One region of the Burkholderia sp. PU8-34 genome, then DNA from elsewhere that is predicted to be linked to it. Evidence: riboswitches for the same ligand, from Rfam matches in the RefSeq annotation. Region 1 holds a riboswitch; the other holds the start of a gene.
What was found. A riboswitch is a leader RNA that binds a small molecule or an ion and turns the genes downstream of it on or off. The one in region 1 is predicted to bind glycine.

Region 1 (12,126 bases):
GCGGGACGCCTCGCACACGACCGTCTCGCGCGCCCGCTTGCGCTTCTTGCACCAGTTCAGGTGCAGGCTGCGCTGGGCACGCGTGATCGCGACGTACATCAGCCGGCGCTCCTCCTCGATCCGCTCGCTGTCGATCGGGCCGTCGTCCTCACTGCCGCCGCGGTGCGGCATGATCCCCTCCTCGACGCCGACCAGGAACACGTGCGGATACTCGAGCCCCTTCGACGCATGGACGGTCGACAGCCGCACCGCGTCCGGATCCTCGTCCTTGCCTTCGAGCATCGACATCAGCGCGACGGTCTGGATCAGGCCGAGCAGGTTCTTGCCGGTGTCGGCGAGCCCGTCCGCGTTGTGAAAGCCTTGGGCCTCGCCGTCGACCGCCTCCGCCGCCTCGGGCTTCGTGCCCTTGCGCTTCAGCCATTCGAGGAATTCGAGCACGTTCTGCCACTTCGACTGCGCCTGCCGCTCGTCGAACGCGTCGTACAGGTAGGCCTCGTAGTGGATCGCCTCCATCATGTCGTCGAGCACGACGGTCGCGGGCTCCTTGTCCGCGCGGTCGGTCAGGCGCTGGATGAAGTCGCAGAACATCCGCAGCGGCTCCACCTGGCGCGCGGACAGCCGCGCCTCGATGCCGCCCATGTAGACCGCCTCGAACAGCGACACCTTCGCCTGCCCGGCGAACGAGCCGAGCGCTTCCAGCGTCGTGTTGCCGATCCCGCGGCGCGGCGTCGTGACCGCGCGGATGAACGCGGGATCGTCGTCGGCGTTCGCGATCAGGCGCAGGTACGCGCACAGATCCTTGATCTCGGCCTTGTCGAAGAACGACTGGCCGCCCGACAGCACGTACGGGATCCGCTCGCGCCGCAGCACCTGCTCGAAGATCCGCGCCTGGAAGTTGCCGCGATACAGAATCGCGTAGTCGCGGAACTGCGCGCGCCGCTCGAACTTGTGCGCGGACAGCCGGAACACGACCGATTCGGCCTCGTGCTCCTCGTCGTTGCACGGCGTGACGGTGATCGAATCGCCCATCCCGTGCTCGGACCACAGCTTCTTCTCGAACAGCTTCGGGTTGTTCGCGATCACGTTGTTCGCGGCGGTGAGGATGCGCACCGTCGACCGGTAATTCTGCTCGAGCTTGACCAGGTGCAGCTTCGGGAAATCCTTGCCGAGCTGCGCGAGGTTCTCGAGCGTCGCGCCGCGCCAGCCGTAGATCGCCTGGTCGTCGTCGCCGACCGCCGTGAATGCCGCGCGCGGGCCCGCGAGCAGCTTCAGCAGCTCGTACTGGCACGCATTGGTGTCCTGGTACTCGTCGATCAGCAGGTAGCGCAGCTTGTTCTGCCAGCGATCGCGCACCTGCTCGTTCTTTGCGAACAGCTCGGTCGGCAGGCGGATCAGGTCGTCGAAGTCGACCGCCTGGTACGCGTGCAGCGTCGCGACGTAGTTGCGGTAGACGAGCGCGGCCTGGTGCTCGTCCTCGTTCGCTGCGATCGTCATCGCCTCTTCAGGCGTGACGAGGCCGTTCTTCCACAGCGAGATGATGTTCTGGATCTTGCGGATCAGGCCCTTGTCGGTCGTGCCGATCTGCTCCTGGATCATCCCGAAGCAGTCGTCCGAATCCATGATCGAGAACTGCGGCTTCAGGCCGACGTGCTCGGCCTCCTGGCGCAGGATCTGCACGCCGAGCGAGTGGAACGTGCAGACGGTGAGCTGGTTCACCGGCACCTTGCGGCCTTCCTTGCCGGGCGTGGTGAGCGTCTTGCCCTCGAGCAGCTTCGACACGCGCTCGCGCATTTCGGCGGCGGCCTTGTTCGTGAACGTGACGGCGGCAATGTGGCGCGGCTCGAAGCCTTTCGCTTCGATCAGGTGCGCGATCTTCTGCGTAATCACGCGCGTCTTGCCGCTGCCCGCGCCGGCGAGCACGAGGCAGGGACCGTCGAGATAGCGCACCGCTTCGTTCTGAGCGGGATTGAGGCCTGCGGACATGGTTGCGGATGGTGTTGCGGTTGACGGCTGGACGCCGGGAGGATGCCGCGCGCGGGGTGCCAGGTCGGGCATGCGGACGCACGGGCAGAACGCGCATGTTAACACGCCGGCGGCGGCGATTTCCGGAGCCCCGCCGGGCGGGGCCGGGCGGGCGGATGCGTGATCGCGCCCTTGTCCGTTCGGCCAATTCCGCCTTGCGACGGCCGCGCTGCGCGACAATCGGGTGACCGTTGGATCGCCGGCGAACCCCTCTCGCGCGATACCGACGGCTGTGCCGCCGCGCGCGGCACAGCCGGTCACGGTCGGTCGCGCGCCATACGTCCGACAAAATGCGTGAATCCCCACACCGGCCCCGTGCCAAAATATTCGGTCGTCGGCACCGCCAAGGTGCCTGATCCTTTCGTTTCCCTTGTTGCCAAGGAGTGCCATGTCGTCATTGCTCAAGATTGGTTTGATGGGTTTCGGTTTCGCCGGCGCGACGTTTCACGCGCCGGTGATCGCGGCGAGTGGCCGCACGCAGGTTGCCGCGATCGCCACCGGCCAGCCGGATCGCGCGAAGGCCGCGTATCCGGATGCCCGCGTCGTGCCCGATCTCGACGCGCTGCTGAGTCTCGACGACATCGAATGCGTGGTGATCGCCACGCCGAACGACACGCACTTCCCGCTCGCGCGCCAGGTGCTCGAAGCCGGCCGCCACGTCGTCGTCGACAAGCCCGTGACGCTCACCTCCGACGAGGCGCTCGCGCTCGCGCGGCTCGCGAACGCACGCAGCCGCGTGTTCGCGCCGTTCCACAACCGCCGCTGGGACGGCGATTTCCTGACCGTACGCCGCGTGATCGACTCCGGCGAGCTCGGCCGCATCACGTACGTCGCGTCGCACTTCGACCGCTTCCGGCCGCAGGTGCGCACCCGCTGGCGCGAGGAAGCCGCGCGCGGCGGCGGCCTGCTGCTCGACCTCGGCCCGCACCTGATCGACCAGGCACTCGCGCTGTTCGGCCTGCCCGAAACCGTCGGCGCGACGGTCAAGGTCCGCCGCGACAACGGTTCGGCGCCCGATTTCGTGCATCTGCAGCTCGGCTATCCGGACAAGGACGTCGCGCTGCACGCGAGCGCGCTGTCGGCAATCGAGCCGGCGCGCTTCATGCTGCACGGCACGCGCGGCAGCTACCAGAAGTTCGGGCTCGACACGCAGGAAGACCAGCTGAAGGCGGGCCTGACGCCCGATCACGTCGAATTCGGCGGCGGCAACCCGCCCGGCCTGCTGCGCGTGCTCGACGGCGACGTCGAAACCGAGCGGCCGGTGCCGACGCTCGACGGCCAGTACGCGGAGTTCTATCGCGCGCTCGCCGCGTCGATCCGCGACGGCGCACCGTTCCCCGTCACGCCGCAGGACGCGGTCGACGTGATGACGATCATCGAGCTCGCCGCGCAAAGCGAGCACGAAGGCCGGCGCGTGCCGTTCGTGCGCAAGGTGGTGTGAAGCGATCGGCCCCGAGCTGCCGCTCCGTCCCGCGCGATCAATTCAGAACAATCGGTTACAAATCGCGCGGGAACGAAAGTCAGCGGTACTCCTGTCTGACGCGTTTCTCAAAAAAGTCGATCCGACACCAAACCGCCTGGAGAATGTGATGCAACGGTTGATTCGCGCGGCAGCATGCTGCGCCCTGGTTTCCTCGCTCGCGGCGTGCATCGTCACGCCGCCGCAGCAACCTCGCCCGGCGCCGCGCCCCGCGCCTGCGCCGGCGCCGCAGGTGAATCCGCAAGTCGTCGGCTACGAGCGCATGCAGCAGATCCAGGGCCGGATCGACAACCTGCACCGCCGGATCGATGCGCGCGTGAACGGTGGCTACTATCCGCCGCCGTATGGCGCGCAGCTCCATCACCGCCTCGACGTGATCCGCCAGGAATCGAACGATATGTCGGCGCAACACGGCGGCGGCCTGTCGGCCGACGAGCAGCGCGTGCTGAACCAGGAACTCGACACCGCGGCGCGCGCGATCGGCGAGTGACGCCGGCGCCCGCCGGCACCGAAAACGCGGCGGCGCGCTGTCGCCGCTTGTCCCCAGGCGACATTCATTTGCCCAAATTGACAAGGCTTCCGGGCTCGCGTACAGTCGCCCGCACGCGTCGGGAGAGCGCGTGACAGCGTTGCAGCAACGCCGGTCGCGCCGCCGAAGGGGCATACCCGCAAACTCTCAGGCAAAAGGACCGGCCGCGTCGAAGAACCCCGCCTGCGCATGTCGCAGGCCACGTTCTTCGCACTCTGGAGAGCGGCAGTAGCCCGTTGCGCATCGTCAGCGCGGGCAGGCTGCCCACCGAAGGGGCGCGCGTTCGCCGGGCTGGTCCCGCAACGCAATCTCTCAGGTATCGAGGACAGAGGGGATGTACAGGATCGTCCGCAGGCTCAAGGCCGCGGCGGTCGACACATCGCCGTATTGTCCCGCGCGCAAGCGCTTGCCTGAGGCCTCGATGACCGCACTCAAACACACCCCGCTCAACGCCGCGCACCGCGCGCTCAATGCCCGCATGGTCGATTTCGGCGGCTGGGACATGCCCGTCAACTACGGCTCGCAAATCGAAGAGCACCAGGCCGTGCGCACCGACGCCGGCATGTTCGACGTGTCGCACATGTGCGTCGTCGATTTCACCGGCAGCCGCGTGCGCGCGTTCTTCGAGCACGCGATCGCGAACAACGTCGGCAAGCTCAAGACGCCCGGCAAGGCGCTCTACTCGTGCCTGCTCAACCCGCAGGGCGGCGTCATCGACGATCTGATCGTCTATTACTTCACCGAGGACTTCTTCCGCGTCGTCGTCAACGCCGGCACCGCGGAGAAGGACATCGCGTGGTTCAACCAGCTCAACGAGGAAGGCGGCTACGGCATCACGATCGCGCCGCGCCGCGATTTCGCGATCGTCGCCGTGCAGGGCCCGAACGCCCGTGAAAAGGCCTGGACGACGATTCCCGCCGCGCGCGCCGCAACGAGCGAGCTGAAGCCGTTCAACGCCGCGCAGGTCGCGGGCACGCCGTTCGGCGACCTCACCGTCGCGCGCACCGGCTACACCGGCGAAGACGGTTTCGAGGTGATCGTCCCGGCGGTTCACGTCGAAGCGCTGTGGAACGCACTGCAGCAAAACGGCGTGCGCCCGTGCGGGCTCGGCGCGCGCGACACGCTGCGCCTCGAGGCCGGCATGAACCTGTACGGCCAGGACATGGACGACACTGTGTCCCCGCTCGACGCAGGCCTCGCATGGACGGTCGACCTGACGGCGCCGCGCGCGTTCGTCGGCCGCGACGTGCTCGAGCGCGACGGCTCGCGCGCCGCGTTCGTCGGCCTGATCCTGCAGAAGGAAAACGGCAAGGCGGGCGGCGTGCTGCGCGCGCACCAGAAGGTCGTCACGCCGCACGGCGAAGGCGAGATCACGAGCGGCACGTTCTCCCCGTCGATGCAGGAATCGATCGCGTTCGCGCGCGTGCCGACGGCCGTGCAGATCGGCGACACCGTGCACGTGCAGATTCGCGACAAACAACTCCCCGCGCGCGTGGTAAAACTGCCGTTCGTGCGCAACGGCAAGGTCCTCGCTGCGTAACGACCTGGAGGGCCGGGCGGCATGGCGCCCGGCAAAACAATACCTGGCGCGCCGCCACGGTGCGCCGCAATGAAGAATCACACCCTTTCTATCAGGAGCATCCGATGAGCAACGTCCCGGCCGAACTGAAGTACACCGACGAGCACGAGTGGATCCGTACCGAAGCCGACGGCACGCTGGCGATCGGCATCACCGATCACGCGCAAAGCACGCTCGGCGACATCGTCTTCCTCGAACTGCCGCAAGTCGGCAAACAGGTGAAGGCAGGCGACGCCGTCGGCGTCGTCGAGTCGGTGAAAGCGGCGTCCGACATCTACTCGCCGGTGTCGGGCGAAGTGGTCGCCGTCAACACGGAAGTCGTCGACGCACCGGACGAAGTCAACAGCGACGCGTACAGCGCGTGGCTGTTCAAGATCAAGCTCGCCGACGGCGCATCGACCGACAGCCTGCTCGACGCAGCCGCCTACGAGAAGCTGGTCGGCTAACTCAACCACCCAAGCATTGCGCGGCGCGCCGGCCCGGCAGCACGGGCCGCGCCCCGCGTGGGACCAGAGCAGGCGCCAAGCGCCCACTCTGGTCGACCGCGAAGCATGGGGCCCGAGTAAGCGCTGACGCGCCAACTCGGGCCGACACTGGAACACCATGAAGCTCGAACACCCGGACCGCCTGATGAACCGCACGCCCCTCTCGCTCGCTGCGCTCGAAACGCACGACGCGTTCGCCGAACGCCATATCGGCCCTGACGCCGCCAGCCAGAAGGCGATGCTCGACACGCTCGGCTTCGCGTCGCGCGCCGCCCTGATCGACGCCGTGATTCCCGCGGCGATCCGCCGCGCGGAAACGCTGCCGCTCGGCCCGTTCGCCCAGCCGAAGAGCGAAGCGGAAGCGCTCGCCGCACTGCGCGAGCTCGCGGACAAAAACCAGGTGTTCCGCTCGTACATCGGCCAGGGTTACTACGACACGCACACCCCGGCGGTGATCCTGCGCAACGTGCTTGAAAACCCGGCGTGGTACACGGCCTACACGCCGTACCAGCCTGAAATTTCCCAGGGCCGCCTCGAGGCGCTCCTGAACTTCCAGCAGATGGTCGCCGACCTGACGGGCCTCGCGATCGCGAACGCGTCGCTGCTCGACGAAGCGACCGCGGCGGCCGAGGCGATGACGCTGCTGCAGCGCATCGGCAAACCGAAGTCGAACGTCTTCTACGTCGCCGACGACGTGCTGCCGCAGACGCTGGAAGTGATCCGTACCCGCGCGCTGCCGATCGGCATCGAGGTCAAGACGGGCCCGGCCGCCGACGCCGCGCAGTCGGACGCGTTCGGCGTGCTGCTGCAATACCCGGGCGTGAACGGCGACGTGCGCGACTACCGCGCGCTCACCGACGCGATCCACGCCGCCGGCGGCCACGTGGTCGTCGCGGCCGACATCCTCGCGCTGACGCTGCTGACGCCGCCCGGCGAATGGGGCGCGGACGTCGCGGTCGGCAATACCCAGCGTTTCGGCGTGCCGATGGGCTTCGGCGGCCCGCACGCCGCGTATCTCGCGGTGCGCGACGAATTCAAGCGCCAGATGCCGGGCCGTCTCGTCGGCGTGACCGTCGACGCGCAGGGCAAGCCCGCGCTGCGTCTCGCGCTGCAGACGCGCGAACAGCACATCCGCCGCGAGAAGGCGACGTCGAACGTGTGTACCGCGCAGGCGCTGCTCGCGATCATGGCGAGCATGTACGCGGTCTACCACGGCCCGCACGGCCTGAAGACGATCGCGCTGCGCGTGAACCGCATCGCGGCGCTGTTCGCGGCCGGCGTGAAGCAGCTCGGCTTCGCGACTGTCAACGACACGTTCTTCGACACGCTGACGATCGACACCGGCGCACGCACCGCGCAGATCCACGCCCTCGCAAACGCGCAGCGCGTGAACCTGCGCCGCGTGAGCGACACGCAGGTCGGCATCTCGGTCGACGAGACGACGACCCGCGCCGATCTCGCCAGCCTGCTCGCGATCTTCGCGCAAGCCGCGGGCGGCACGGCGCCCGACGTCGATGCACTCGACGCGGGCCTCGGCGGCACGGCCGCGCTGCCGGCCGGCCTCGAGCGCACGAGCGCGTACCTGACGCACCACGTGTTCAACCGCCACCATTCGGAAACGGAAATGCTGCGCTACCTGCGCAGCCTGTCGGACAAGGATCTCGCGCTCGACCGCTCGATGATCCCGCTCGGCTCATGCACGATGAAGCTGAACGCGACATCGGAAATGCTGCCCGTCACGTGGCCCGAATTCGGCCAGATCCACCCGTTCGCGCCGGCCGAACAGACGGTCGGCTACCGCGAGATGATCGACCAGCTCGAGCAGATGCTCGTCGCGGCAACCGGCTACGCGGCCGTGTCGCTGCAGCCGAATGCGGGCTCGCAGGGCGAGTACGCGGGCCTCTTGATCATCCACGCGTATCACGCGTCGCGCGGCGAAAGCCACCGCGACGTCTGCCTGATCCCGGCGTCCGCGCACGGCACGAACCCGGCGTCCGCGCACATGGCCGGCATGAAGGTCGTCGTCGTCGCGTGCGACGCGCAGGGCAACGTCGACATCGAGGACCTGAAGAAGAAGGCCGACGAACATGCGAACGACCTCGCGGCGATCATGATCACGTACCCGTCGACGCACGGCGTGTTCGAGCAGAACGTCCGCCAGATCTGCGAGATCGTGCACGCGCACGGTGGCCAGGTGTACGTCGACGGCGCGAACATGAACGCGATGGTCGGCCTGACCGCGCCGGGCCAGTTCGGCGGCGACGTGTCGCACCTGAACCTGCACAAGACCTTCTGCATCCCGCACGGCGGCGGCGGCCCGGGCGTCGGCCCGGTCGCGGTCGGCGCGCACCTCGCGAAGTTCCTGCCGAACCAGCACTCGACCGGCTATACGCGCGGCGAAGAAGGTATCGGCGCGGTGTCGGCGGCGCCGTACGGCTCCGCGTCGATCCTGCCGATCTCGTGGATGTACATCGCGATGATGGGCGCGAAGAACCTGACCGCCGCGACGGAGACCGCGATCCTCAACGCGAACTACATCGCGAAGCGCCTCGCACCGCACTACCCGGTGCTGTATTCGGGCCCGGGCGGGCTGGTCGCGCACGAGTGCATTCTCGATCTGCGTCCGATCAAGGACACGAGCGGCATCACCGTCGACGACGTCGCGAAGCGCCTGATGGACTATGGTTTCCACGCGCCGACGATGAGCTTCCCGGTGCCGGGCACGCTGATGGTCGAGCCGACCGAATCCGAATCGCAGGAGGAACTCGACCGCTTCATCGCCGCGATGATCGCGATCCGCGAGGAAATCCGCGCGGTCGAGGAAGGCCGCGCCGACCGCGAGGACAACCCGCTGCGTCACGCGCCGCACACGGCGGCTGTCGTCACCGCGAACGAATGGCCGCATGCGTACTCGCGCGAGCAAGCCGCGTACCCGGTCGCGTCGCTCGGCACGAACAAGTACTGGCCGCCGGTCGGCCGCGCGGACAACGTGTATGGCGACCGCAACCTGTTCTGCTCGTGCGTGCCGATGTCGGAATACGCGTAACACGCGCGTCGTCCGCGGTTGGCCCGATGCTGTGCCGCACGCAACCTGCCGGTTGCGTGCGGTTTTTACGTTGGCCGCCAATCCGCCTGACGTTCGTCCCCCAATCCGGCTAACATCACACGCGATCCAGCCAATGAAGGAGTTCCGCATGGTGCGTTCGATGTTTCCGGGCCGCGAATCACGGCATATGCGACGGCACATGTCGCGGCGCATGCACGCCCGCGCGGTCGTGCCGACGCTCGTCGCGTCGCTGTCGATCGCCGCTGCCGGTCTTGGCGCGGCGGGCAGCGCGCGCGCCGCGATGAATTTCTGCGCGGCGCCCGCGCTGCAGTCGAGCGAAACGACGCAGGCCGAGCCGGGCGTGCAGGCGCTGATCCGCGGCGTCGACGCGCGCATCGGCGCCCAGCCGAAGGCGATGCCCCGCGTGCATACCGAGGGCACGCTGCCGCATGAAGGCATCTATGACCAGAGCGCCGACGCGCTGAAGGACATGGAGCTGATGCGCGACGCGGCGCTCGCGTGGCGCGTGACGAACGCGCCGCGCTACCTGCAGCTCGTCGACCGGTTCCTGTATGCGTGGGTCACGACCTACCAGCCGAGCTTCAACCCGATCGACGAGACGCGTTTCGACAGCCTGATCCTCGCGTACGACATGACGGCGAGCGCGCTGCCGGTGAAGACGCGCAATGCGGCGTCGGCATTCATCGCGAAACTCGGCGCCGGCTACGTCGCGCAGATCGACGCGCAGAAGCGCCCGCTCACGGGCACCTGGCGCAACAACTGGCAGAGCCACCGGATCAAGCTGATCGCGCTGTCCGCGTTCACGCTCGGCGACCGCAAGATGATGAACGCCGCGCAGCGCCTGTTCGTCGAGCATCTCGCCGACAACATCGGCCCGGACGGCACGACGTTCGACTTCGAGGAGCGCGACGCGCTGCACTATGCGGTGTACGACCTGCAGCCGCTCGCGACCGCGGCGCTGGCCGCGCGCCGCTTCAACCGCAACTGGCTGCGTGAAAAGGGCACGAACGGCGCGACGCTCGCCGCCGCGCTCGACTGGCTCGTGCCGTATGCGCGCGGTGAGAAGACGCACGAGGAATTCGTGCATTCGCCGGTCGCGTTCGACGCGAAGCGCCGCGAGGCCGGGATTCCGGGCTACACGGGGCAGTGGGACCCGAAAAACGCCACCGAGCTCTTTTATCTGGCTGCGCGGCTCGACGGGCGTTATGCGCCGGTCGCGCAGCAGCTTTCCCCGACGCCGCCCGCATGGCTAGCCGCGTGCTTGCCGCTGCAGGCGCGCTAGACTACTTACAGCAAGACAGGAAACAAAATGGCAGTCAGCGTGTTTGACCTCTTCAAGATCGGCATCGGCCCGTCCAGTTCGCACACGGTCGGCCCGATGCGCGCCGCGCTGATGTTCGTCCAGGGCCTCGAGCGCGACGGAATGCTCGACGCGACCGCGAACGTGAAAGTCGAGCTGTACGGGTCGCTCGGCGCAACCGGCAAGGGCCACGGCACGGACCGCGGCGTGATGCTCGGCTTGCTCGGCGACGCGCCCGACACCGTCGACCCCGGCACGATCGCCGAGCGCCTCGACGCCGTGCGCACGTCGAAGACGCTCGCGCTGCTCGGCAAGCACCCGATCCCGTTCGTGCTGAAGGAGCACATCGCGTTCTACCGCCAGGCGCTGCCCGAGCACCCGAACGGGATGAAGCTGCGCGCGACCGACGCGAGCGGCGCGGTGCTCGTCGAGCGCACTTACCTGTCGGTCGGCGGCGGCTTCGTCGTGACGGCCGGCGCGCCGAACACGAAGGTGCTGAGCGCGGCCGAGCAGATGACGCATCCGTTCAGCAACGCGGCGGAACTGCTTGCGCTGACCGAGTCGACCGGCAAGTCGATCGCGCAGCTGATGTGGGAAAACGAGCGCACGTGGCACACCGAGGAAGAAACCCGCGACGGCTTGCTGAAGATCTGGAGCGTGATGCAGTCGTGCGTGTCGCGCGGCTGCGGGATCGGCAACCCGGACGCGGACGGCAACCTGCCCGGCCCGTTCCAGGTCAAGCGCCGCGCGCCGCAGCTGTACCGCACGCTGACGGGCAGCCCGGAGCGCGCGCTGCAGGATCCGCTGTCGATGATCGACTGGATCAACCTGTATGCGATCGCGGTGAACGAGGAAAACGCGGCCGGCGGACGCGTCGTCACCGCGCCGACCAACGGCGCGGCCGGCATCATCCCGGCGGTGCTGCATTACTACACGCGCTTCACGCCGGGTGCGAACGAGCAAGGGGTGATCGACTTCCTGCTGACGGCCGCCGCGATCGGCGTGCTGTACAAGCTCAACGCGTCGATTTCCGGCGCGGAAGTCGGCTGCCAGGGCGAAGTCGGGGTCGCATGCTCGATGGCGGCGGGCGCGCTCGCCGCGGTGCTCGGCGGCACGCCGCGCCAGGTCGAGAACGCGGCCGAGATCGGCATGGAGCACAACCTCGGCCTCACCTGCGACCCGGTTGGCGGGATGGTGCAGATTCCGTGCATCGAGCGCAACGCGATGGCGTCGGTGAAGGCCGTCAACGCGGCGCGGATGGCGCTGCGCGGCGACGGCACGCACTACGTGTCGCTCGATTCGGTGATCAAGACGATGCGCGAAACCGGCGCCGACATGAAGACGAAGTACAAGGAAACGTCGCGCGGCGGGCTGGCGGTGAATATCGTCGAGTGCTGACGGCAAGGGGCAGGAGCGGGTACGACATCAGCAACCCACGCGCTCAACCTGCTCCTGCTCGCCGCGTCCTTCGGCCATGAGGTCCGGCCCGAATTTCGCGAACTTCTCGAGCGCGCCGGCCAACGAGCGTCGTACCGGTCGAATACGAATCTCATCGCCCACGCGCTCGATTTCGAGTTCGATGTCGCTGCGCTCGTAGGCCAGATCCTCGGGTATGCACACGACTTGGGAGTTGCCGTTCCTGAGCGCTCGGGTGACATGCATTG
Region 2 (18,722 bases), on a different contig from region 1:
GCCGAAGATCAGCTCGAGCGAGCGTGTATCGCGCTGCCACGCGAGGATCGCCTTCGCCGACGCGGACGTGTAGGCGGGAAACGTCGCGCCGACGCCGGGAACCATTCTCAGCGTATGCGTCCCTTCGATCTGGTCTACGTAGACGGCGTCCGTACGGTCGAGCACGACGAGGTTGCTCGTTTCGCCGGTCTGCCGCGTGATCACCTCGAGTCGCGGGCGCGCAAGTTCGCGCAGCGCGGAAATCCGGCGCGTGATCGTCGACGCGAAACGCAGCAGGCGGTTGCCGAGCACGTACGACCGCGATTCGCCGTCGCGGCCGACGTACCCGTGGTCGACGAGCGTCGTGAGCAGCCGGTGCGTGGTACTCGGCGACAGGCCGGTGAGCCGCGTGACTTCGGACAGGCTGGCCTTGCCGTCCGGTGCGTCCGCGAGAACGTCGAGGATCTCGAGGCCGCGCAACAGTGACTGCACGTTGCTGCTCATCTGGTCTCCGATTCGGGTGAAGGGCGCCGCCGGAACGCGCGAGCGTGTCGCGACGACATGGCAAGTGTCGGCGTTCGATTCGCTCGATTCAATAGCGAATGCACCGGTGGCCGACGGGCGCCAGTGTGCCCAATTAGTTCGGAAATGGTCGAAGTTCGATTCCGAAATGCCGTATTTTACCGGCCTGACTCTTTCCCTAGACTGAATGCCGAAACACGATGACCGCGCGTCCCGCCTGAGGGCGCGCGGCGGCACGATCTTGACGACGATGGAGGAAACATGGGCGAGAACAGTTATGACAAGGGGCGGCTCGACTTGCCGTTCGTCGGAATCTGCACGTTCGCGAAGTCTTCGCTGTGCCTCGACTGGGACGCGATCGACGCGGACGTCGCGGTGATGGGCGCCCCGTTCGACTGCGGCACGCAGTGGCGCGCGGGCGCGCGCTTCGGGCCGCGTTCGATCCGTGAAGCATCGACGCTGTTTTCGTTCGGCCACAGCGGCGCTTATGACTTCGAGGACGACGTCGTCTACCTGCCGAACGACGAGGTGCGCATCGTCGACATCGGCGACGCCGACATGATCCACACCGACACCGAAAAGAGTCACGCGAACATCGAGTACGGCGTGCGCAAGATCCTGGCCGCCGGCGCGCTGCCGGTCGTGATGGGCGGCGATCACTCGATCAACATTCCGTGCATCAATGCGTTCGAAGGGCAGGCGCCCTTTCACGTCGTGCATCTCGATGCCCATCTCGATTTCGTCGACGAACGGCATGGCGTGCGGCACGGCCACGGCAATCCGCTGCGGCGTGCGGCGGAGAAGAGCGTGGTGTCGGGCATGACGCAGATCGGCATCCGCAACGTGTCGTCGACCGCGCGCGACGGGTACGCGCAGGCGCGACGGATGGGCTCGGACATCGTGTCGGTCCGGGAGCTGCGCCGCCTCGGCATTCAGGGCGTGCTGGATCGGATCCCGAAAGGCGTGCGCTACTACCTGACCATCGACATCGACGGCTTCGACCCGTCGATCGCGCCGGGAACGGGCACGCCGAGTCACGGCGGGCTGCTGTACTACGAGGGACTCGAGCTGATGGCCGGTCTTGCCGAGCAGGGCGATGTCGTCGGCATCGATCTCGTCGAAGTCGCGCCCGATTACGACCATTCGGGATCGACGTCGATCCTCGCGGCCCAGTTGCTGCTCAACACGATCGGCCGCGTGATGCATCAGCGCAAGATCCGACGCCAGCGCACGCGCTGACGGTTGTCTCCGGGCGCCGTCCCGGCGGCCTTGGCACGGCGCGACGGCGCTCAGGCCGCCGGTTTCCTGCGCGGGCGGGCGCGCTGGCCGCCGATCTCGGCGGCGGCCGCCAGCAGATGCTCGTGAAACGACTGCACGACACGCGCGGGCTGGCCGCCTTTGCGCGTGATGATGCTGAATTCCAGGTGCGTGACGTAGTGTTCCGGGTCGACGCGCAGGAGCAGGCCGCTGTCGACCCAGGGGCGCGCGTAGTGCGGCGGCAGAAAACCGATGTAGTTGCCCGACAGGATCAGCATCGCGCGGCCTTCGACATTGTCGACGAGCGCCGACGCGTGCGACATCCGCAGCAGTTTCAGTTCGAGGCTCCCGAGATAGGCGCGGGCGGCGAGCCGGCATTGGCTCAGCGCGCCGATCGGGATGCGCTCGTTTGCACGCTCGGCGAGCGGATGCATCGATGCGCAATAGAGCCCCTGTTCCTCGCGATAGAGCGGCGTGTAGTTGAGCCCGGCGATCTGTGCCGGGAACGGGCCGACCGCCAGATGCAGGCGGCCGTCGAGCACGTGCCGTTCCATGTCGCCCGGCGTCTCGATCTGAACCTGCAGCCGCACATCCGGCGCGGCGCGGCCGAAATTGCGAATCGCGACCGGCAGCGGCGATTGCTGGTCGGTCAGGATCGCCTCGACCATCCCGAAGTGCAGCGCGCCCTGTAGTTGATTGCGCAGCGCGCCGGCTTCCATCTGAAACGTGTCGACGGCGCCGAGCAGCCGCTGCGCCGCCTCGTGTAGCTGAACGCCGTCGTCCGTCAGGCGGAATCCGCCGCGCCCGCGTTCGCACAAGCGAATCCCGAGCCGGGTTTCGAGCTGGGCCATGTACTCGCTGATGCTCGACGCACCGATGTTCAGAATCGGCTGAGCGGCCGCGAAGCCGCCGCATTGCACGATCGTTTCGAAAATACGCAGCAGTTTGAGATCCGTGTCCTGGAGCTTCATGGTCGACTCGCTGGATTATTTCGGAAACTGCCGAAGCAAGTTCCGGGAATTGACCATTTTATTGAGGAAATTGATTGGCCAGAATCAATTTCGTGTCGGTGGGGACGATGGCGTCGCTCCCCGGCGCGACGAGGCCGGTGCGAGACCGGCGGCGATGCCAACCTGCGATTGAAGGGGAAAACGATGATGAGCAAGCGTAAAGCACACATGAAGCTGACGGCGGGAGTGGTGCTCGGTCTGGCGTCGATGTGCGCCGTCGCGGGTGACGAGCAGGTCGTCAGGATCGGCCTGACGGGGCCGTTGACCGGCCCGCAGGCAGCGATCGGCAAGGACGACGAGAACGGCGTGCGGCTCGCGATCGAGCGCCTGAACGCGCAGGGCGTCGTGATCGGCGGCAGGAAGACGCACTTCGAGCTGGATTCGCAGGACGACGCCGCCGATCCGCGCACGGGCATGACGGTCGCGCAGAATCTCGTCGATGCGAACGTCAAGATCATCTTCGGGCCGTTCAACTCGGGGGTCGCGATTCCGATCTCGAACCTCGTGAATAACGCGAGCATCGTGATGGCGACTGTCGCATCGAATCCGTCGATCACGCAGCACGGCTATCCGTTCGTCTTCAGGATTTCCGCCAGCGACACGCAGCTGGGCAGCCGGATGGGCACCTTCGCCGCGCAGCAGCTCAAGGTGAAGCGCATCGCGGTGATCGACGATCGTACCGCGTACGGCCAGGGCGTCGCCGACGAATTCATCCGGTCGGCGACGGCCAACGGGATCGAGATCGTCGACCGCGAATACACGACCGACAAGGCGACGGACTTCGTGTCGATCCTGACGCACATCAAGGGCACCGGTGCGGAAGGGATCTTCTATGGCGGCTACTACGCGCAGGCGGGCGCGCTGCGCCGGCAGATGAAGCGACTCGGCATGAACGGCTACCTGATGGGCGGTGACGCGATGTGCAACGCGGAACTCGGGAAGCTCGGCGGCGCCGCGGTCGACGAGCGGGTCTATTGCCCGCAGGGCGGGCCGGTGCTGGAGCAGACGCCCGAAGGCCGGCAATTCAGGGCGGACTACAGGAAGCGGTTCGCAACCGATCCGCTGACCTACAGCGCGGCGCTCTACGACGGGATGAACCTCGTCGCGCAGGCGATGGAGAAGGCCGGCTCGACCGATCCGGCGAAGTATCGCGCCGCGTTCGCCGACATCGATTTTCGGGGCGTTTCGGGGCACTACCAGTTCGACCGGAATCGCGATTTGCGAGATTCACCGATCACGATCTATACGTATCGGCAGGGCGTTCCTTCGCCAACGAAGCAGTAACCCGAAGCGGGTCGCGTCGCACGCGACCCGCACGATGCGCGACCGCGCTCTGCGCGAAAACAGCCCGCGAGCAGGGCCCGCATCGTGCGTGTCACCGGACGGCTTCGCCCCTGGCCTGCAGATCGGCGTGATACGAAGAGCGCACCATCGGTCCGGAGGCGACCTGGCTGAACCCGAGCGCCTGCGCGCGTTCTCGCAGTTGCGCAAATTCCGCCGGCGTGACGAAGCGCTGGACTGGCAGGTGGTGCCGGGACGGCTGCAGGTACTGGCCAAGGGTCAGCATGTCCACGCCATGCGCGCGCATATCGTGCATGACCCGTTCGACTTCCTCCAGACGCTCACCGAGGCCAAGCATCAGGCCTGACTTGGTCGACACGTGCGGCACCGCGGACTTGAACGCCTGCAGCACGTTGAGCGAATGCTGGTAATCGGCGCCCGGCCGCGCCTCGCGGTACAAGCGCGGCACGGTTTCCAGGTTGTGGTTGAAGACGTCCGGCGGAGCGGCTGCGAGTATCTTCAGCGCGACGTCGAACCGCCCGCGAAAATCCGGCGTCAGGGCTTCGATCTTGAGCAGCGGATCGATTTGCCGGGCCTCGCTGATGCAGGCGGCGAAGTGGGCGGCGCCGCCATCGCGCAGGTCGTCGCGATCCACGGACGTGATCACCACGTACTTGAGCCGCATGGCCGCGATGGTTTCGGCCAGCCGCACCGGCTCGTCCGGATCGAGCGGATTGGGGCGGCCATGCCCGACGTCGCAGAACGGGCAACGCCGGGTGCAGATGTCGCCCATGATCATGAAGGTGGCCGTACCATGGCTGAAGCATTCGCCGAGGTTCGGACAGCTTGCCTCTTCGCACACGGTGTGCAGCTTCTGTTCGCGCAGGATCTTCTTCAGCGCGAGCACCTCGCGCGAGCCCGGGAAGGCCGCGCGAATCCATTCCGGCTTGCGCAACATCCGGGCCGGCTCGGTCGCGACGATCTTCACGGGGATGCGTGCCATTTTCTCGGCGGCGGAGAGCCTGGTTCCCGCGGCCATCGAAATCTTGCTGGTTTGCGTGTTCGCCATCGCTCAACCCCGATAGTATCGTTGCGGCACGAACGGGGTTTTGGCCACCTCCATCCGCACTGGCTTGCCGCGTACGATGGCATTCAGCGCCGTACCGAGTGCCGCGAACTCGGCCGCGACATATCCGATGGCCACCGGGCCGCCGTGCGTCGGACCAAACCCGCCGCTGGTCACCTTGCCGATCGTCTGGCCGTCGAGGCTGGTGAGGTCGGCGCCTTCACGCACCGGCACCTTGTCGTTCACGCGCAGGCCGACGCGCTTTCTGCTCACGCCTTCCACGAGCTGCCGGGCAATCGTATCGGCGCCCGGGTAGCCGCCCGCGCGCGCGCCGTCCGGACGCCGGACTTTGGAGATGGCCCACAGCAAGCTGCCTTCGATCGGTGTGGTGCCGGTGTCGATGTCGTGGCCGTACAGGCACAGGCCCGCTTCGAGGCGCAGCGAGTCGCGTGCGCCCAAACCGATCGGCTCGACCAGCGGGTCGTCCAGCAGCAGGCGCGCCAGTGCTTCCGCGCGGCTGGCCGGAACCGAGATCTCGTAGCCGTCCTCGCCGGTGTAGCCGGAGCGGCTGACATAACATTGCGCACCGGCCAGTTCGACCCTGGTGCTCTGCATGAAGGTCAGCGAGGCCAGCCGGGGCACGAGGCGTCCCAGAACGGATGACGCGGCCGGGCCTTGCAATGCCAGCAGCGCACGGTCGGCAAGTTCGACGACCTCGCAACGGTGACCGATCTTTTCCTTCAGATGGTTGATGTCCTGAGCCTTGCAAGCGGCGTTGACGACCACGTACAGATCGCCGTCGCCGAGGTGGGTCACCATCAGGTCGTCGAGAATGCCGCCTTGTTCGTTCGTGAACAGCGCATAGCGCTGCATGCCCGCCGGCAGATCGATCACGTCGATCGGCACCAGCGTTTCGAGCGCGGCAGCGGCAGCCGTGCCCGACAGCATGACCTGCCCCATGTGGGAGACGTCGAAAAGGCCTGCCTTGTCACGTGTGTGCAGATGTTCCTTCAGTATCCCGAGCGGGTACTGCACCGGCATTTCGTAACCGGCGAACGGGACCATCTTCGCGCCAAGGTCGACATGCAGGCTGTGGAGTGGGGTACGGGAAAGTTGAGTGGTCATCGTCATTCCAGAAAATGTGGGGGGGGGGGGCGCGAGCATGCGTTGCGGGGGATCCGGGCGGGGACGCCGACGCGACGGCCCGGACGATCAGGACTCGCCGATTACCGGCCGTATACCGGGAATGCGGCACACAGTTCGGCAACCTGGCGCTTCACGCGCTCGATGACCGACGGGTTTTCCACGTCGGCCAGGATGTCGCAGATCCAGCACGCCACGACGCTTGCTTCGGCCTCCTTGAAACCGCGGCTGGTAATCGCCGGCGTGCCGATGCGGATGCCGCTGGTGACGAACGGGCTCTGCGGGTCGTTGGGCACGGCGTTCTTGTTCACGGTGATGCGTGCGCTGCCCAGGGCTGCATCGGCGGCCTTGCCCGTCAGCCCCTGGCGGATCAGGCTCACCAGGAACAGGTGGTTGTCCGTGCCACCGGAGATGATGTCGTAGCCGCGCTCGACGAACACGGCGGCCATCGCCCTGGCGTTGGCGACCACCTGCTGCTGATAGGCCTTGAATTCAGGGGAGAGCGCTTCCTTGAACGCCACCGCCTTGGCGGCGATGACATGCATCAGCGGGCCGCCCTGGATGCCGGGAAACACGATGGCGTTGAGCTTCTTCTCGATCGCCGGGTTCGCGCGCGCCAGAATCAGGCCGCCGCGCGGGCCGCGCAGCGTCTTGTGCGTCGTGGTGGTCACCACGTCGGCATGGGGCAGCGGGTTCGGGTAGAGTCCCGCGGCCACGAGGCCGGCCACATGAGCCATATCGACGAACAGGAAGGCGCCCGCGGCGTCGGCGATCCGGCGGAATCGTGCCCAGTCCACGACGCGAGAGTAGGCCGAGAAGCCGGCCGTGATCATTTTCGGCTTGTGCTGTTGCGCGAGTGCCTCGACCTGATCGTAGTCGATCTCGCCGGTTTCCACGTTCAGCCCATACTGCACGGCCCGGTACAGCTTGCCGGAAAAGTTGACGTGCGCGCCGTGCGTCAGGTGGCCGCCGTGAGCCAGGCTCATGCCGAGTATCGTGTCGTGCGGCTCGATCAGTGCCATGTAGACAGCGGCGTTGGCCTGGCTGCCGGAGTGCGGTTGCACGTTGGCGTAGTCGGCGCCGAACAGCGCCTTCGCGCGATCGATCGCCAGTTGCTCGGCGATGTCCACGAATTCGCAGCCGCCGTAGTACCGCTTGCCCGGATAGCCCTCGGCGTACTTGTTGGTCAGCACCGAGCCTTGCGCCTGCAACACGCGCGGGCTGGTGTAGTTCTCGGATGCGATCAGTTCGATATGGTCTTCCTGGCGCGTGCGCTCATGCTCCATCGCCGCCCACAGTTCGTTGTCGAAACCTTCGATCTGCATGTCTTTGCTGAACATTCGTCTTTCTCCCGACGTCGGAGCCGCGCGCGACGCCCGACAGGCGTTGCGCCGCATGCGTATCCTTCGTCTCGTTATGGGTTAAATGCGGTAATCGCCGGAACAGCCCGCTCGCATGCGGAGATCCGATCCGCCGGGCGAACGGGTGTGCCACGCTATGATCGATACGCTTCCATCGGCGGACACGAGCACACCAGATTGCGGTCGCCATACACGTTGTCGACGCGCGACACCGGCGGCCAGTACTTGCCGGCTGCCATCTTCGCTACCCCATACGGGTAGACGGCCTGCTCGCGCGAATAGGCGTGGCGCCACGCGTCCACCAGTTCGGCCGCGGTGTGCGGAGCGTGTTTCAGCGGATTGTCGTTCGCGTCCAGCGTGCCCGCTTCCACCGCGGCGATCTCGGCACGGATGGCGATCATCGCGTCGATGAAGCGGTCGAGCTCTGCCTTCGATTCCGACTCGGTCGGCTCGATCATCAGCGTGCCTGGCACGGGAAAGCTCATGGTCGGCGCGTGAAATCCGAAGTCGATCAGGCGCTTGGCGACGTCATCGACGCTGATGCCGCTGCTGTCCTTGAGCGGGCGCAGGTCGATGATGCATTCGTGCGCCACGCGGCCGTTCGGGCCCGTGTAGAGAATCGGGTAGTACGGCGCCAGGCGGCTGGCGACGTAATTGGCGTTGAGGATGGCTGCCTCGGTCGCGCGCTGGAGGCCTTGGGCCCCCATCAGCGTGATATAGGTCCAGGTGATCGGCAGGATGCTTGCGCTGCCGAACGGGGCCGCGGATACCGCGCCGATTCCCGCTACCCGGCCCGCGCCGTGCCCGGGCAGGAACGGCGCCAGATGGGCCTTGACGCCAATCGGACCCACGCCGGGGCCGCCGCCTCCGTGCGGGATGCAGAAGGTCTTGTGCAAGTTCAGATGAGACACGTCGCCGCCGAAGGCGCCCGGTTGGGCGAGGCCGACCAGTGCGTTCATGTTGGCGCCGTCGATGTAGACCTGGCCGCCATGGGCATGGACGATGTCGCACGCGTCGCGCACGCGCGCTTCGAACACGCCGTGGGTAGACGGATAGGTGATCATGATCCCGGCCAGGTCGCGGCTGTGCTGAGCGGCTTTCGCGTTGAGGTCGTCGATGTCGACGTTGCCGGCGTCGTCACAGTTGACCACCACGACCCGCATGCCGACCATTTGCGCCGATGCCGGGTTGGTACCGTGTGCCGACGACGGGATCAGGCATACGTTGCGCTGCGCCTCGCCGCGGCTCGCATGGTACGCGCGGATCGCCAGCAAGCCGGCGTATTCGCCTTGCGAGCCGGCATTCGGTTGCAGCGACACGGCGTCGTAACCGGTGACCGCACACAGCATGGCTTCCAGTTCCTGCGCCAGCGCGCGATAGCCTTCGGCCTGTTCGGCCGGCGCAAACGGATGCAGCTTCGCGAACGCCGGCCACGTAATCGGCACCATCTCGGTCGTGGCGTTCAGCTTCATCGTGCAGCTACCGAGCGGAATCATGGTGCGATCGAGCGCCAGGTCCTGGTCGGCGAGGCGACGAAGATAGCGCAGCATCCGGGTTTCCGAATGGTGGCTGTTGAAGACCGGATGGGTGAGAAAGGCACTGTGGCGCTGCAGGGGGGCGGGGAGTGCGTCGGCGGTAGTCGCTTCCACAACCGCAAAGTCAGGAACCGCCCGGCCTTCGGCGAAGATCGTCCAGAGCGTGCCGACGTCCTCGGGCGTGGTCGTCTCGTCCAGCGCGATGCCGACCTGGTGGTCGCTGATGGAACGCAGGTTGACGTGGCGCGCGCAGGCCGCGACGTGCACCGCAGCGGTACGACTGCCGCTGTTGACCGTGATCGTATCGAAGCAGTACTCGGTCGGCACGGCATACCCGAGCTGGCGCAGACCCGCGGCCAGGGTCGCGGTGAGGCGGTGGATACGTCGTGCAATGGTGGTCAGGCCCTGGGGACCATGGTAGGCAGCGTAGAAGCCGGCGATATTGGCGAGCAGCACTTGCGCGGTGCAGATGTTGCTGGTGGCTTTCTCGCGCCGGATGTGCTGCTCGCGCGTCTGCATGGCCAGGCGCAGGGCGGGGCGGCCATGGGCATCGACCGACAGGCCGACCAGTCGCCCCGGCATGCTGCGCTTGAACGCGTCGCGCGTCGCGAAATAGCCGGCGTGAGGGCCGCCGTAGCCGAGCGGCACGCCGAAACGCTGGGTGGTGCCAACCGCCACGTCGGCGCCGAATTCGCCCGGCGGCGTGAGCAGCGTCAATGCAAGCAGATCAGCGGCGAACACCGCCAGCGCACCGTTGGCATGCAGTGCGTCGACAACGCCGCGGTAATCGTGAATGTCGCCGTAGGTGCCCGGGTATTGCAGCAACGCTGCGAAGCAGTCGATGCCCGACAGGTCCCGGCGTGGATCGCCCACGATCACCTCGATGCCGATCGGTTCGGCACGGGTGCGGACGATTTCGATGGTCTGCGGATGGCAATCACGTGCGACGAAAAACACCTGGCTTTCCGACCTGGCGAGGCGCTGGCAGAACGTCATGGCCTCGGCGGCTGCCGTGCCTTCGTCCAGCATCGACGCGTTGGCGATTTCGAGGCCGCTCAAATCGGCGATCATGGTCTGAAAGTTGAGCAGGGCTTCCAGGCGGCCTTGCGAGATTTCCGGCTGGTACGGCGTGTAGGCGGTGTACCAGGCCGGGTTCTCCAGCACATTGCGCTGGATCACCGGCGGGGTGTGCGTGTCGTGGTATCCCATGCCGATGAAGGACTTGAAGACCTTGTTGCGGCTCGCCAGCTCGGCCAGCCTGTCCAGTGCCTCGGCTTCGGTGCAACTCTGCGGCAGGGCCAGCGGGGCGTCACTGCGGATCGCTGCCGGTACCACCTGCGCGATCAGTTCATCGAGGGAGCCCACGTTGAGTTCGGTCAGCATCGCGCGTTGTTCGTCGGCATCGGGGCCGATGTGGCGCCGGACGAACAACGCTCGCTGGGTGAGGGAGTCGAAAGGGATCATGGCAGTCTTCCTCAGGCGCCGATATAGGCACGATAGGCAGCCCCGTCCATCAAGCCGTCCAACTGTTCCGGATGGTCGATACGCATGCGGAAGAACCAGCCATCGCTTTCTGCCGCCTCATTGACGAGGCTCGGCTCGTCGGCAAGCGACGCATTGACTTCCAGCACGGTGCCGGACACGGGCATCTTGACCTCGCCGGCGGCCTTGACCGACTCGACGGCCGCGGCTTCCTCGTCCCGGGAAAAGGCACGGCCTTCGCCTGGCAACGCGACATAGACGAGATCGCCAAGCTGCGACTGTGCATGATCGGTGATGCCGACGGTGGCACTGCCGTCCGCTTCCAGACGCAGCCATTCGTGGGATTCGGTGTACTTGATCTCGCTCATTTGCTCACTTCCTGACAGGGTTGCGCTAAGTGAAATGGCAAACGCAAGCCGGAACGGCAACGGCGGGAGGATGATCGAGGGATCGGCATCCGGACCGGGGCATTCCAGGCTGCGTGCCTGATGCCCCCTCTGTCCATTTGCCTGAGAGATTACGCGTCCCGACAGGGCGCTTCTCCTTCGGCGAGGCGTGGTCGGCGACCAGTGGCCTACTCTCCAGAGCGCTAGTCGATATGTCGGTCCTTTTGCCTGAGAGTTTCTGGGGCGATTCCCCTTCGGCGCCGCCAATGGCGGTCTCTCCCGACACATCCCGATAGCTGGTGACAATCTAGTCGGACGCCATTTGCGTTGTCAACTCGTCTTTGTCACCCGGCTCGTGCGGGGCAGAGGTCGCGGCGCATGGCGCTCGCCATGCGATGCCGGTGCCGGGCCTTGCATGACAAGGCGTTGCCAGGATTGCCGTCGGCGCGATACTTCGGTGGAATCCGAAATGAATATCCGAGATTGTCTATGCGTCCACCGCGCGAGAACGCGGCGCTATGCGTTGGCCATCAGGTCGTCCATGAACGCGCGCAGAACGGTCGGCTGCGCCGCACCTCGCTTGGTGATCGAGGAAAACGGCCATGTCGAGCCGAGGCGCTCGGAGGCAATCTGGCGCATCTGGTCCGCGTCGACCCAATGCTGCGCGTAATGCTTGGGCAGAAAGCCGATATAGGCACCTGTCAGGATCAGGATCGCTTGTGCCTCGATATTGTCCACCGTGGCGGCGGCACTGCCGCTCTTGAGGAGTTGCAGATCTCGTTGCTGCAGAAAGCCGCGCGCGACGACCTGGCTTTGCCTGATCGCGCTGATCAGTTCGTCGCCTGCCGCGTCGCTCGAGAACAGCGGGTGGTACCGGCTGCAGTAGAGCCCATCGGGCTCTTCGTACAGTTGCGTGTAGGACAACCCGGCAACGGTAAGAGGGAAATGCCCGATCGCCACGTGCAGCCGCCCGTCGAGCACACGTTCCTCCAGTTCGGCGGGGGTCCCGATGTAGATGTCCAGCTGCACGTCGTGGCCACGAGAGACGAACTGGCGTAGCGTGCGCGGCAGCATGCTGTCCGTGTCGGTGACCGTGTTGTCGATGATGCCGAGATACAGCGTGCCCGAGATGCGTTGCTTGAGCGCATGGGTATCCATGCAGAAGGTCTCCACCGCCAACAACAGGCGTTGCGCCGACTCGTAGGTCGCAACGCCGTGTTCTGTCAGACGAAATCCGCTGCGGCCGCGTTCGCACAACTTGACACCCAGACGCGTTTCCAGGCTCGTCATCTGCTCGCTGATGGTCGACTGGCTCACATTCAGTGCCGCCTGCGCGGCGGCGAATCCACCGCATTTCACGATGGTCATGAAAATTCTGAGCAGTTTCAGGTCGACGTCCTGCAGTTGCTTCATTTTTCGCTCTCCTCCATGGTTTTCATCGGAAAAAGTCGATATGAATATCCGATGTCTCCTATTTTTTCGGTGCAAATTCTTCCCCATAGTCGCGGTAAAGGCAAGCGCGCAGACGACTGGCCTTGGGAGACGATCCACCGATGGAGACGGAGACAATGCAGAGCAATACGTATGAGAAAGGCCGGCTGAACCTGCCGTTTGTCGGCCATTGCACCTTTGCGAAGGCGCCGGTTTGCCTGGACTGGGAACGCATCGACGCCGATGTCGCGATCCTCGGCGCGCCGAATGACATGGGTACCCAGTGGCGTTCAGGTGCGCGCTTCGGGCCGCGCGGCATCCGCGAGGCGTCCACCCTCTTTTCCTTCGGGCACGCTGGCGCCTACGATCACGAAGACGACGTGCTCTACCTGACCGAGGATCAGCTGCGCATGGTCGACGTGGGTGACGCCGACATCGTGCACACCGACATGGGCGCGAGCAACGCGAACATCGAACTGGCCGTGCGCAAGATTCTCGCCGCCGGCGCAATGCCCGTGGTGCTGGGCGGCGATCATTCCGTGCATGCGCCGGTGATCAAGGCGTTCGAAGGCCGCGGGCCGATTCATATCGTGCATTTCGACGCTCACCTCGACTTCGTCGACGAGCGCCACGGCGTGCGATACGGCCACGGAAACCCGCTGCGCCGCGCGTCGGAAATGGAGCACATCGCCGGCATGACGCAGCTCGGCATCCGGAACGTGTCGTCTTCCAATCGCAGCGACTACGATGCCGCCCGTGCAGCGGGCTCCAACATATTGTCCGTGCGAGATGTTCGGCGCCTCGGTACCGAAGGCGTGCTGGAGCAGATTCCGGACAGCGGTGCGTACTACATCACCATCGATATCGACGGGTTCGACCCATCCATCGCGCCGGGTACCGGTACCCCCAGTCACGGCGGCTTCCAGTATTACGAAGTACTGGAAATCATTCAGGCACTCGCCAGACGAAGCCGCGGCAACATCATCGGCATGGATCTGGTCGAGGTCGCACCAGCGTATGACCCGACCGGAACGACGTCGATTCTGGCCGCGCAACTGCTGATGAACAGCATCGGCTTCATCTTCCATGCGCGCAGTCTGGCAAGAGGACGCTGAGCGTCCGCATCCGTAATCCGGGGGTGTCCCGCACGACGCCCGAAGTCATCACCGCAAAGCCCGACGGCCTTGAAGCGAGGTCCGGGGCGGGCATATCAAGGAAGATCAGAATGGATGCCGTTGTTGCGCAATATCTCGACCGCCATGGCGTTTCGCATGCGACCCGAAGCTTTCTTGCCTCGTCGATGAGGATGTTCATCGGCGGCGAATGGGTGGAGGGCGGCGACGGCCAGGTCAGCGCCGTCACCGAACCTTCTACCGGAGGCGTCATCACGCACATTCCGTTCGCGACGACGGCCGATCTCGACCGCGCGGTGGCGGCGGCGCGTCACCAGTTCGACCATGGCGAATGGCGTCGCCTGAAGCCGCTCGAGCGTGAGCGTCTGCTGCACCGATTGGCTGATCTGATCGAAGCCCATGCGGACGAACTGGCCGAGATCGAATCGATCGACATGGGAAAATCCGTCGTGCAGGCGCGCGCGATCGATATCCAGGGCACTGTCGATACGTTCCGCTATTTTGCCGGTTGGGCCTCCAAGTTGCATGGGCGTACGGTCGAGCCGTCGTTGCCAGGTAATTACCTGGCCTATACGCGAAAGGAGCCGATCGGTGTAGTGGGCGCGATCGTACCGTGGAACTATCCGTTGCAGACGATGGCGTGGAAACTGGCGGCTGCGCTGGCGGTCGGTTGTACCACGGTTGTCAAGCCGGCCGAGCTTACGTCGCTGTCGACGCTGCGTTTTGCCGAACTGGTTCAGGAAGCCGGCATTCCGGACGGCGTGGTCAACATCGTGACCGGGCGTGGCAGCGTGATCGGTGCCGCGATGGCAAGCCATCCAGGCATCGACAAGCTGACGTTTACCGGCTCGACGCCGGTCGGGCGCGCCGTCGGGCAGAACGCCGTTCAAAACATCAAGCGCGTCACGCTGGAACTCGGCGGCAAATCACCCGTCATCGTGCTGGACGATGCCGATATCGATGCCGCCGCACAAGCCGTGGCCAACGGCGTGTTCTTCAATTCCGGGCAGGTCTGCGATGCAGGGACGCGTGCCTACATTCACCGCAGCATTTACGATCGCTTCCTGGCCGCGCTCGCCGAATACACGTCGACGCTGAAGATTGCCCCCGGGCTGGACCGCGATTGCTTCATCAGCCCGCTCGTGTCGGCCAAACAGAAGGACACCGTGCTTTCGTACATCGAAGCCGGGATTCGAGAAGGCGCCGAATGCTACTACGGCGGGCGCCCCCAAGAGGGCCCGGGTCATTTTGTCGAGCCGACCATCTTTGCACATTGCCGTAACGACATGCGCATCGTCCGCGAGGAAATATTCGGACCGGTGCTGGTCACCGCGCCGTTCGATACGCTGGACGAGGCCGTGACGCTCGCCAACGATTCGTCGTTCGGCCTGGCTGCCGCGATCTATTCGAACGACCTCGGCCGGGTGCACGGCCTGATCCCGCAACTGCAGGCCGGCACGGTTTATGTGAACGCCCACAGCACCATCGATCCGTCGCTGCCTTTCGGGGGATTCAAGACGTCCGGGTTCGGCAAGGACCTGGGGCCGGAGCAGCTCGACTACCTGATGGAAACCAAGGCGGTCTGCATCACGCTGCCCTGAGCGCGCATACGCTGCGAGCCCTTCCGAGCCGGCACGCATGGCGACTGCCTGCGGCCGGCCGGAAGCGGCCGCCCGGACTATGAAGCCATCGAACTGTTGGTCCGACAGGGCTCGATGAAATTGCACGGCATCACCCTTTGAGATCATGGGGTACATCATGCAAGCAGAAACAAAGGCACTGAACGTGCCGCGTAGCGATCAGAGTGCCATTGAAGGGCGCTCGATCGATTTCGTTCCGGAAAGCGAACGTACCGACAAGCTGTCCAGCCAGGGCCCGTTCTGGTTCGTCGGAAACTTCACGTTCTTCACCATGACCATCGGCTTTGTCGGGCCGAGCGTGGGTCTTGATTCGCTCTGGACGACCATCGCCGGAACGCTGGGCATCATGTTCGGTACGCTGTTCATGGCCTTCCATGGTTCGCAAGGCCCGCACCTTGGTCTTCCGCAGATGATCCAGTCTCGTGCGCAATTCGGATATCGCGGCGTGGTGCTCGTGCTGTTGGCGACCTTGTTCGTCTTCGCGGGCTTCAACATCGTCAACCTCGTGTTGATGATGCAGGGGCTGAGGACGCTGTACAACTGGGACCCGATGCAAGTTGCGCTTGCGGTGACGGTGCCGGCCACCGTCCTGGCCATCCTCGGTCATGACTGGATGCACCGGACGTTCAAATGGTCGCTTTATCTTTCGCTGCCGCTTTACGGCATCGTAACGTTGGCGGTGCTGATGGGATGGATCCAGGACGCGCCGGCAGCGACGGGGGGCGCGCCGGCCGCGCCGCTGGGATTCAACTGGACCGGGTTCATCGCGCAGTTTGCAGCCGCGGCCAGCTACAACATCGCCTACGCCCCGTATGTATCGGACTATTCCCGTTACCTGCCGAAGAACACCTCGAGCAGCAAGCTGATCACGGCTGTGTTCGTGGGGGCATCACTATCCGGCGCATGGATGATCGCGGTTGGCGGCTGGCTTGGGGCACACCTGCATGCCACCGATGTCCTGGTGGCGCTCAACAGCGTCGGTGCAGGCATTGCCCCGAAATTGGGAGCCGTGGTCGTGGCCATCACGATCCTCGCGTTCCTTCCGGTGATTGCCATGAAAATCTACAGCGCCAAGCTCACGGCCATTACCAGCGTGGACTCGTTCAGGAAGGTCGAGCCGACCGCGAAGGCACGGATCATCGCGATCATCTTCGTCGTGCTCCTGCAGTTCGGCGTGGCAATGCGCATCTATACGTCGGGTTCCGGTCTTTCGGTGCTCAATATCTATCTGGTGGTGATGCTGTACTTCCTTGTGCCCTGGACCGCCGTCAATCTCACCGATTACTTCTTCGTCCGCAAGGGCCGCTATGCGGTACCGCATTTTTTCCGCCCGAACGGCAATATCTATGGGCGTTGGGGGGTCCGTGGCCTGCTGTCCTATCTCATTGGATTCGTGGCGATGATCCCGTTCTTCTGTGTCTTCGACGGCGATCGTGAAGTCTACGTCGGTCCGCTCGCCAGGGCGATGGGCAGCGTGGACCTGGCCTGGCTGGTCGGGCTGTTCGTATCTGCGCTGGTGTACTACGTGTTCTGCGGTTCGCTCGACTTGCAACGAGAGGAGGCGGTGATCAGGCACATCGAAGAGAACATGCCGGAATACACGACTGGCGAGAAACATCGCGCCTGACGCAGCGGCCCGGATCATTTATCGAGGTAGATAATCGTGACTACAAAATACTACGACTACATCATTGTCGGAGCCGGATCGGCTGGATGCGTATTGGCAAACCGCCTGACCGAGGATCCGAACGTCAGCGTCCTGATACTCGAATATGGCGGAAGCGATCGTAGCATCATCATCCAGATGCCGAGTGCGTTCTCCATGCCGATGAACACCCGGAAATACAACTGGCACTACGAGACCACACCGGAACCGCATTTGAACGGACGCCGCCTGCATTGCCCGCGCGGCAAGGTGCTCGGCGGGTCGTCGTCGATCAATGGTCTGGTTTATATCCGCGGTCACGCGTGCGACTTCGATGAATGGGAATCCCTTGGCGCGCGCGATTGGGGATACCGGCATTGCTTGCCGTATTTCCGCAAGGCGGAAAACTACAAATTCGGCGGCGACGACTACCGTGGCGCTGACGGCCCGCTTAGCACCAACAACGGCAACAACATGCAGAACCCGTTGTACGGTGCCTGGGTGGAAGCAGGTGCCCAGGCCGGCTACATCAAGACAGACGATTGCAACGGCTACATGCAGGAAGGGTTCGGGGCGATGCATATGACGGTCAAGGACGGCGTGCGATGGTCGACAGCCAACGCTTATCTTCGTCCGGCGATGCAACGGCCCAACCTGACCGTCGTCACGAATGCGATGACGCGCCAGATCGTGCTGGAAGGAAAACGTGCCGTCGGTGTGATCTATGAGCAGGGGGGTGTCACGCACACTGTTCGCTGTGCGCGAGAGGTGCTGGTGTCGTCCGGGCCGATCGGCTCGCCCCATCTGTTGCAGCGCTCGGGCATCGGCCCGTCCGAAGTGTTGCGCAACGCGGGTATCGAAGTCAGGCACGACCTGCCCGGCGTCGGTGAGAACTTGCAGGATCACTCGGAAATCTACATCCAGTTCGAGTGCAAGGAACCGGTGTCGCTCAATGGCAAGATGGGCTTGCTCGGAAAGGCGATGATCGGCCTGCGCTGGTTGCTGTTCAAGGATGGGCTGGGCGCCAGCAACCATTTCGAAGCGGGCGGGTTCATTCGTTCCGAAGTCGGCCTGCGCTGGCCGGACATCCAGTTCCATTTCTTGCCGGCGGCCATGCGCTACGACGGAGACAAGCCATACAAGGGCCACGGCTTCATGGTGCTGACCGGACCGAACAAGCCCAAGAGTCGCGGTCATGTTCGCGTACGGTCTGCCGATCCGTATGAACATCCCGAAATCCGATTCAACTACCTGGAGCGCGAGGAAGACCGCGAGGGGTTCCGCCGCTGCGTGCGCCTGACGCGTGAAATCGTCGGTCAGCCGGCGATGGACCGTTTCCGCGGGGTGGAACTGGCGCCGGGGCCGGATGTGAAAACCGACGATCAGATCGACGCCTTCGTTCGCGCCAACATGGAAAGCACCATGCATCCGTGCGGCTCGTGCCGGATGGGTGAGGATGACATGGCAGTGGTGGATTCCGAACTGCGCGTGCGCGGCCTCCAAGGCTTGCGTGTGATCGATTCGTCGGTGTTCCCGACCGAGCCGAACGGTAACCTGAATGCGCCGACCATCATGCTGGCCGAGCGGGCCGCCGATCTGGTGCGTGGCCGGCCGATGCTCGACCCATCCAATGTATCAATCGGCCTCGCGGAGAAATGGGAAACCCAGCAGCGCACCAGCGCTCCCAAGCGCAGGGTTGCCGTATAAATGGCGCATTCAGGCTGGCTCGCGCAGCCGGACACAATGCATGGCGGTGACAGGAACCCAATCGAGGAAATGATTGCGCTGCAGCCGCCTCTCAAATTGAGTTCGCCGGTTGGGAACTCAATTTGAGAAATTTCACCGTGCCGG

Region 2: it holds a riboswitch for glycine, as region 1 does, so the genes downstream of both, gcvH (glycine cleavage system protein GcvH) here and gcvT (glycine cleavage system aminomethyltransferase GcvT) in region 1, are expected to answer to the same signal.

The regions. Positions count from the first base shown of each region.
Region 1 is NZ_JBSAXC010000016.1:142,575-154,700, reverse strand. Features, by position in the region: gene ACV22Z_RS29075 (UvrD-helicase domain-containing protein) at 1-1,983, opposite strand, end outside; gene ACV22Z_RS29070 (oxidoreductase) at 2,411-3,463, shown strand; gene ACV22Z_RS29065 (hypothetical protein) at 3,612-3,992, shown strand; glycine riboswitch at 4,102-4,205, shown strand; glycine riboswitch at 4,237-4,370, shown strand; gene gcvT (glycine cleavage system aminomethyltransferase GcvT) at 4,453-5,571, shown strand; gene gcvH (glycine cleavage system protein GcvH) at 5,676-6,056, shown strand; gene gcvP (aminomethyl-transferring glycine dehydrogenase) at 6,214-9,141, shown strand; gene ACV22Z_RS29045 (alginate lyase family protein) at 9,290-10,444, shown strand; gene ACV22Z_RS29040 (L-serine ammonia-lyase) at 10,472-11,860, shown strand; gene ACV22Z_RS29035 (AbrB family transcriptional regulator) at 11,888-12,124, opposite strand.
Region 2 is NZ_JBSAXC010000007.1:176,978-195,699, reverse strand. Features, by position in the region: gene ACV22Z_RS18850 (IclR family transcriptional regulator) at 1-483, opposite strand, end outside; gene speB (agmatinase) at 763-1,740, shown strand; gene ACV22Z_RS18840 (LysR family transcriptional regulator) at 1,791-2,729, opposite strand; gene ACV22Z_RS18835 (hypothetical protein) at 2,728-2,901, shown strand; gene ACV22Z_RS18830 (branched-chain amino acid ABC transporter substrate-binding protein) at 2,916-4,052, shown strand; gene lipA (lipoyl synthase) at 4,144-5,118, opposite strand; gene gcvT (glycine cleavage system aminomethyltransferase GcvT) at 5,122-6,246, opposite strand; gene glyA (serine hydroxymethyltransferase) at 6,342-7,598, opposite strand; gene gcvP (aminomethyl-transferring glycine dehydrogenase) at 7,754-10,618, opposite strand; gene gcvH (glycine cleavage system protein GcvH) at 10,630-11,004, opposite strand; glycine riboswitch at 11,229-11,314, opposite strand; gene ACV22Z_RS18800 (LysR family transcriptional regulator) at 11,539-12,435, opposite strand; gene speB (agmatinase) at 12,591-13,568, shown strand; gene ACV22Z_RS18790 (aldehyde dehydrogenase family protein) at 13,679-15,187, shown strand; gene ACV22Z_RS18785 (purine-cytosine permease family protein) at 15,345-16,853, shown strand; gene betA (choline dehydrogenase) at 16,890-18,578, shown strand; gene ACV22Z_RS18775 (hypothetical protein) at 18,716-18,722, shown strand, end outside.